Linked DNA regions of Rhodopseudomonas sp. BAL398. The protein of the gene in region 1 interacts with the protein of each later gene in a pairwise test. Links are inferred from orthologs where the notes say so. Each region holds a gene or a part of one and is shown on either strand. Other genes may lie near its edges. The genes, in order: RBJ75_RS20080 and RBJ75_RS04725.

Region 1 (3,189 bases):
TTTTATTCCGGGATGGTGCGCAAGAAGAACGTGCTCGCCACCATGGCGCAGAGCCTGGCCGCGGTGGCGATCATCTCCGTCCTGTGGGTGGCGTTCGGCTATTCGCTGGCCTTTGTCGGCGACGGCGCCTGGATCGGATCGCTGGACCGCGTGTTCCTCGCCGGCATGACCATGGACGGGGTCAATCCGCTGGCCAGGACCATCCCGGAAGCGCTGTTCATGCTGTACGAGATGACCTTCGCGGTCATCACCGTGGCGCTGGTCGCCGGTTCGGTCGCCGACCGGATGCGGTTTTCGGCCTATCTGCTGTTTTCGATTCTCTGGTTCGTGGTGGTCTATGTGCCGCTGGCGCATTGGGTCTGGGGCGGCGGCTTCCTGGCGCGCGCCGGCGTGCTGGATTTCGCCGGCGGCTTGGTGGTGCATCTGTCCGCCGGCACCGGCGGGCTGGTCGGCGCCATGGTGCTCGGCCGCCGCCATGGTTACGGCGCCGACAACCTGTCGCCGTTCGACCTGTCGCTGGCGGTGATCGGCACCGGCCTGCTCTGGGTTGGCTGGTTCGGCTTCAATGGCGGCTCGGCGCTGGCCGCCAATTCCCGCGCCGTGATGGCGATTACCTCGACCCATCTGGCGGCCTGCGCGGGCGCGCTGACCTGGGGCGGAATCGAATGGCTGACGCGGCGCAAGCCCTCGGTGCTGGGCATGATTTCCGGTGCGGTCGCCGGGCTCGGCACCATCACGCCGGCCTCCGGCTATGTCGAACCCTGGCATGGGCTGGTGATCGGGGTGATTGCCGGGCTGGTCTGCTACTGGGCCTGCACCTGGCTGAAGCACCGCTTCAACTATGACGATTCGCTCGACGTGTTCGGCGTTCACGGCATCGGCGGGTTGACCGGGACCGTGCTGGCCGGCGTGTTCGCCACCGCGGCGATCGGCGGAACCTCCGGCCTGATCGAGGGCAATCCGTGGCAGCTGGTGATCCAGCTCGGCGGCGTCGCCGTCACCTTGCTGTGGTCGGGAGCCGCCACTTACGGTCTGCTCAAGCTGGTGGGTGTGTTCGTGCCGCTGCGCGTCTCCCGCGCGCATGAGATCGAAGGTCTCGACATTTCCCAGCATGGCGAAGCCCTGCAATAGACCAGCCACCTACTATGGTACCGCCATCCTGCCTGTGGCGTAAGCACGATTATGTCGGGACTCTGTCATGCGCGCTTTTTGCCCATGTCTGATTAAGAAATGGGCGGTGACCTTTTGGGCGACCGGTGCTGCGCTGCGGTCACGCCGAAAAGCATCGCATTTATATACTGTTAGGCAGTTCCTTCGATCTGGCACGGCATTTGATTCTATCTGGATTGGCTGTGCCCGCGTAGTGAACTTCTCCGCGTGGTGAACCTCAGTCGAGATCGTGCCCGGTCCTGTATCGGCCGGGCCCAAGCGGGGATATGACCCATGAAAATTGTTATGGCGATCATCAAGCCATTCAAACTCGAAGAAGTCCGTGACGCCTTGACCGCCATCGGCGTTCACGGTTTGACGGTGACCGAAGTCAAGGGATATGGCCGGCAGAAGGGCCATACGGAAATCTATCGCGGCGCCGAATACGCGGTGAGCTTCCTGCCCAAGATCAAGATCGAAGTCGCAATCGCCTCCGACCAGGTCGACAAGACCATCGAGGCCATCACCACGGCGGCCAAGACCGGCCAGATCGGCGACGGCAAGATCTTCGTCCTCGGCCTCGACCATGCTGTTCGGATCCGCACCGGCGAAGCCGATGCCGCGGCCCTCTGATCTCGCGCTCACCCTTATTCAATCAGGAGTAAACAAGATGACGTTTAAACGTCCCTACGGCGCGGGACTGGCTGCACTCGCAGTCGGCATGTTCGCCGCGACTGCCGCCTCCGCCGCGCCAACGGTCAACAAGGGCGACAACGCCTGGATGATGACCGCCACGGTGCTGGTGTTGTTGATGACGATTCCCGGCCTTGCGCTGTTCTATGGCGGTCTGGTTCGTTCCAAGAACATGCTCTCGGTGCTGGCGCAGGTGTTCTACACGGTCTGCGTCGCCATCATCATCTGGGCCTTGTACGGCTACAGCCTCGCCTTCACCGGCGGTTCGGAATTCATCGGCGGCTTCTCCAAGGCCTTCCTGTCCGGCATCACCACCGATTCGATGGGCGGCAGCTTCACGGTCGGCGCCAATATCACCGAGCTGATCTTCGTCTGCTTCCAGATGACGTTCTGCGCCATCACCCCCGCGCTGATCGTCGGAGCCTTCGCTGAACGCACCCGCTTTGCGGCCGTCGCGCTGTTCATCCCGCTGTGGATCACCCTGATCTACCTGCCGATGGCGCATATGGTCTGGTACTGGGCTGGCCCGGATGCGATCGACGCCGCCGCCAAGGCGCTTGCCGCGGCCACCGACGACGCCACCAAGGCGACCGCGCAGACCGCGCTCGACGCCGTCAACGCCGATGCCGGCTTCCTGTTCAAGAAGGGCGCGCTCGACTTCGCAGGCGGCACCGTGGTGCACATCAATGCCGGCGTCGCCGGCCTGGTCGGCGCCCTGCTGATCGGCAAGCGCACCGGCTATGGCAAGGAGCTGATGGCTCCGCACTCGCTGACCATGACGATGATCGGCGCCTCGCTGCTGTGGGTCGGCTGGTTCGGCTTCAACGCCGGCTCCAATCTGGAAGCCTCCGGCGGCGCCGCCCTCGCCATGACCAACTCCTTCCTGGCCACCGCCGCGGCGGCCCTGGCCTGGATGTTCGCGGAGTGGATGATCAAGGGCCATCCCTCACTGCTCGGCGCGCTGTCGGGCGCGGTGGCGGGCCTGGTCGCGGTGACCCCGGCTTGCGGCTTCTCCGGTCCGATGGGGGCTATCGTGCTCGGCATCGTGGCCGGCGGGGTCTGCCTGTTCTTCTGCACCGTGATCAAGAACGCGCTGGGCTATGACGACTCGCTCGACGTGTTCGGCGTTCACGGCATCGGCGGCATCATCGGCGCGCTGGGCACCGGCATCCTGGTGAACCCGGCGCTCGGCGGCACCGGCGTCTACGATTACGCGGCCGGCAAGGTCGGCGACTACGACTTCGCCGCCCAGATGATCTCGCAGTGCTGGGGCGTCGGCACCACGCTGCTGCTGTCCGGCATCGGCTCGGCGATCCTCTACAAGGTCGTCGATCTCATCGTCGGCCT
Region 2 (3,319 bases), 3.2 Mb from region 1 along the record:
GAGCAGACCTTGACCGGCCCCAACCTATCAGGTTCCACGCCTTTGCGAATTGGCAATATTGAGGTGGCCAATCGGGTCATCCTGGCGCCGATGTCCGGGATCACCGATGCGCCGTTCCGACGCCAGGTCGCGGCGCTTGGCGCCGGCCTTGTGGTGTCCGAAATGACCGCCAGCGAGGATCTGGCGCGCGGCCGCGCGATGTCGATCCGGCGTTGCGACGTCGGCGGCAGCGGCGCCCATGTGGTGCAACTGGCCGGCTGCAAGCCGCGCTGGATGGCCGAAGGCGCGCGGATCGCGGAGGCGGGGGGCGCCGATATTATCGACATCAATATGGGCTGCCCGGCGCGGCATGTGACCGGCGGGGCCTCCGGCTCGGCGCTGATGCGCGATCTCGATCACGCGCTGAAACTGATCGAGGCGACGATCGCAGCGGTCAAGGTGCCGGTGACCTTGAAGATGCGGCTGGGCTGGGACGATCAATCGATCAACGCGCCCGAATTGGCGCGGCGCGCCGAGGCCGCGGGCGTGCAACTGATTACCGTCCACGGTCGCACCAGATGCCAGTTCTACAAGGGCGAGGCCGATTGGCGCGCCATTCGCGCGGTGAAACAGGCGATTACCATTCCGCTGGTGGTCAATGGCGACATCACCTCGTTCGACAGAGCGATGACGGCGCTGCAGCGATCGGGCGCCGACGCGGTGATGATCGGTCGCGGCGCCCAGGGCCAGCCCTGGCTGCCCGGCCAGATCGGCCGCCAGTTCGAGACCGGGCTCGCCGAGCCGGCGCCGGCGCTGGCCGATCAGCTCAACTATCTGCGGATTCTCTATGACGATATCCTCAGCCTTTACGGGATGCAGATCGGGCTTCGCCACGCCCGCAAACATCTCGGCTGGGCGCTCGAGGTGGCCGCTGCCGGCCACGCGCCGCAAGCGGCATTGAAGAGCTGGCGCGCCCGAATCCTGACCGCGGAAGATCCGGCTGCCGTGCAGCATTCGCTCGGCGAGGCCTATGACGATTTCGCCTGGAGTGCCGCCGCATGAACGCCGTCGCAGAACCACGCCGCACCCCGCCGACCGACAGCGACGCCATTCTCAACGCGCTGCCGAACCCGGTGTTGCTGATCGCGCCCGACGGCAAGATCATCGACGCCAACATGGCCGCAGAATCCTTCTTCGAGATTTCGACCCAGTTCCTGCGCCGGCAGTCCTTGACCGAATTGGTGCCGTTCGGCAGTCCGCTGCTGGCGCTGATCGATCAGGTCCTGCTCAGCAATTCGCCGGTCAATGAATATAAGGTCGATCTCGGCACGCCGCGGATTGGCGGCGACCGCCAGGTCGATCTGCACGTCGCGCCGATGCCGGAGCGGCCCGGCCACATCGTGGTGATGCTGCAGGAGCGCACCATCGCCGACAAGATGGACCGGCAGCTGACCCACCGCAGCGCCGCGCGCTCGGTGATCGCGCTGGCGGCGATGCTGGCGCATGAGATCAAGAATCCATTGTCGGGCATTCGTGGCGCGGCGCAGCTGTTGGAGCAGGCCGCCTCATCCGAGGACCGGATGCTGACCAGACTGATCTGCGACGAGGCCGACCGCATCGTCACTTTGGTCGATCGCATGGAAGTGTTCGGCGACGATCGGCCGGTGGCGCGCGGCCCGGTCAACATTCATTCGGTGCTGGATCACGTCAAGCGGCTGGCGCAGTCCGGCTTTGCCCGCAATATCAAGTTCATCGAGGATTACGATCCGTCACTGCCGCCGGTGCTGGCCAATCAGGATCAATTGATTCAGGTCTTCCTCAATCTGGTGAAGAACGCCGCCGAGGCCGTGGTCGATCTGGGCAGCGACGCCGAGATCCATCTGACCACCGCGTTCCGGCCGGGCGTGCGGCTGTCGGTGCCCGGCAAGAAGACGCGGGTGTCGTTGCCGCTGGAGTTTTGCGTCAAGGACAACGGTCCCGGCGTGCCCGAAGACCTGCTGCCGAATCTGTTCGATCCCTTCGTCACCACCAAGCCGTCGGGCTCGGGGCTTGGTTTGGCGCTGGTGGCCAAGATCGTCGGCGACCATGGCGGAATCATCGAATGCGAATCGCAGCCGCGCAAGACCACGTTCCGCGTGCTGCTGCCGATGTTCAATATCGAGAAGCCCTACATTAAGAGCAACGGCGAGGACGTGCCGGCGACGTCGCCCGATGCCTCACAGACTGCAAGATGAGGACTGACAATGCCCGCAGGTAGCATCCTAGTCGCCGACGACGACACCGCGATACGCACCGTGCTCAACCAGGCGCTGTCGCGCGCCGGATATGAGGTGCGGCTGACAGGAAACGCCGCGACGCTGTGGCGCTGGGTCAGCCAGGGCGAGGGCGATCTGGTGATCACCGACGTGGTGATGCCGGACGAGAACGCCTTCGACCTGCTGCCGCGGATCAAGAAATTGCGGCCGAACCTGCCGGTCATCGTGATGAGCGCGCAGAATACCTTCATGACGGCGATCCGCGCCTCGGAGAAGGGCGCCTATGAATATCTGCCCAAGCCCTTCGATCTCAAGGAGCTGATCGCGATCGTCGGCCGCGCGCTGGCCGAGCCGAAGGACCGCGCCGCCAGCTACGCCGACGACCCAGAATTCGATTCGATTCCGCTGGTCGGCCGCTCGCCGGCGATGCAGGAAATCTATCGGGTGCTGGCGCGGCTGATGCAGACCGACCTGACGGTGATGATTTCCGGCGAATCCGGCACCGGCAAGGAATTGGTGGCGCGCGCGCTGCATGATTATGGCAAGCGTCGCAATGGCCCGTTCGTCGCCGTCAACATGGCGGCGATTCCGCGCGACCTGATCGAGTCCGAGTTGTTCGGCCATGAGCGCGGCGCCTTCACCGGCGCCAATACCCGCGCCTCCGGGCGGTTCGAGCAGGCCGAGGGCGGCACGCTGTTTCTCGACGAAATCGGCGACATGCCGATGGAGGCGCAGACCCGGCTGCTGCGGGTGCTGCAGCAGGGCGAATACACCACGGTCGGCGGCCGCACCCCGATCAAGACCGACGTCCGGATCGTGGCGGCGAGCAACAAGGATTTGCGCATCCTGATCCAGCAGGGCCTGTTCCGCGAGGATCTGTTCTTCCGGCTCAACGTGGTGCCGCTGCGGCTGCCGCCCTTGCGCGAGCACATCGAGGATCTGCCCGATTTGGTCCGGCATTTCTTCGCGCTGGCCGAGAAGGACGGATTGCCGGCCAAGAAACTCGACGCCGCGGCGCTGGAGCGGCTGAAGCAGCATCGCTGGCCCGGCAATGTGCGCGAGCTGGAGAACCTCGCCCGGCGGTT

The links.
Region 2: the proteins of RBJ75_RS20080 (region 1) and RBJ75_RS04725 interact in binary tests that used the Escherichia coli proteins (3 or more experiments, as listed by UniProt). The link is inferred for Rhodopseudomonas sp. BAL398 from one-to-one orthologs.

What each region holds. Positions count from the first base shown.
Region 1 is NZ_CP133111.1:4,252,981-4,256,169, forward strand. The notes cover bases 243-3,112. They hold RBJ75_RS20080 (P-II family nitrogen regulator), read left to right. Parts: upstream 243-1,443; coding sequence 1,444-1,782; downstream 1,783-3,112. Other genes in these bases: RBJ75_RS20075 (ammonium transporter), read left to right, coding at 243-1,131; RBJ75_RS20085 (ammonium transporter), read left to right, coding at 1,820-3,112. In the rest of the region: more of RBJ75_RS20075, read left to right, coding at 1-242; more of RBJ75_RS20085, read left to right, coding at 3,113-3,189. UniProt on the Escherichia coli protein: Involved in the regulation of nitrogen metabolism. Regulates the activity of its targets by protein-protein interaction in response to the nitrogen status of the cell.
Region 2 is NZ_CP133111.1:1,005,276-1,008,594, forward strand. What follows is about bases 126-3,125. They hold RBJ75_RS04725 (two-component system sensor histidine kinase NtrB), read left to right. Parts: upstream 126-1,037; coding sequence 1,038-2,213; downstream 2,214-3,125. Other genes in these bases: dusB (tRNA dihydrouridine synthase DusB), read left to right, coding at 126-1,041; ntrC (nitrogen regulation protein NR(I)), read left to right, coding at 2,223-3,125. In the rest of the region: more of dusB, read left to right, coding at 1-125; more of ntrC, read left to right, coding at 3,126-3,319.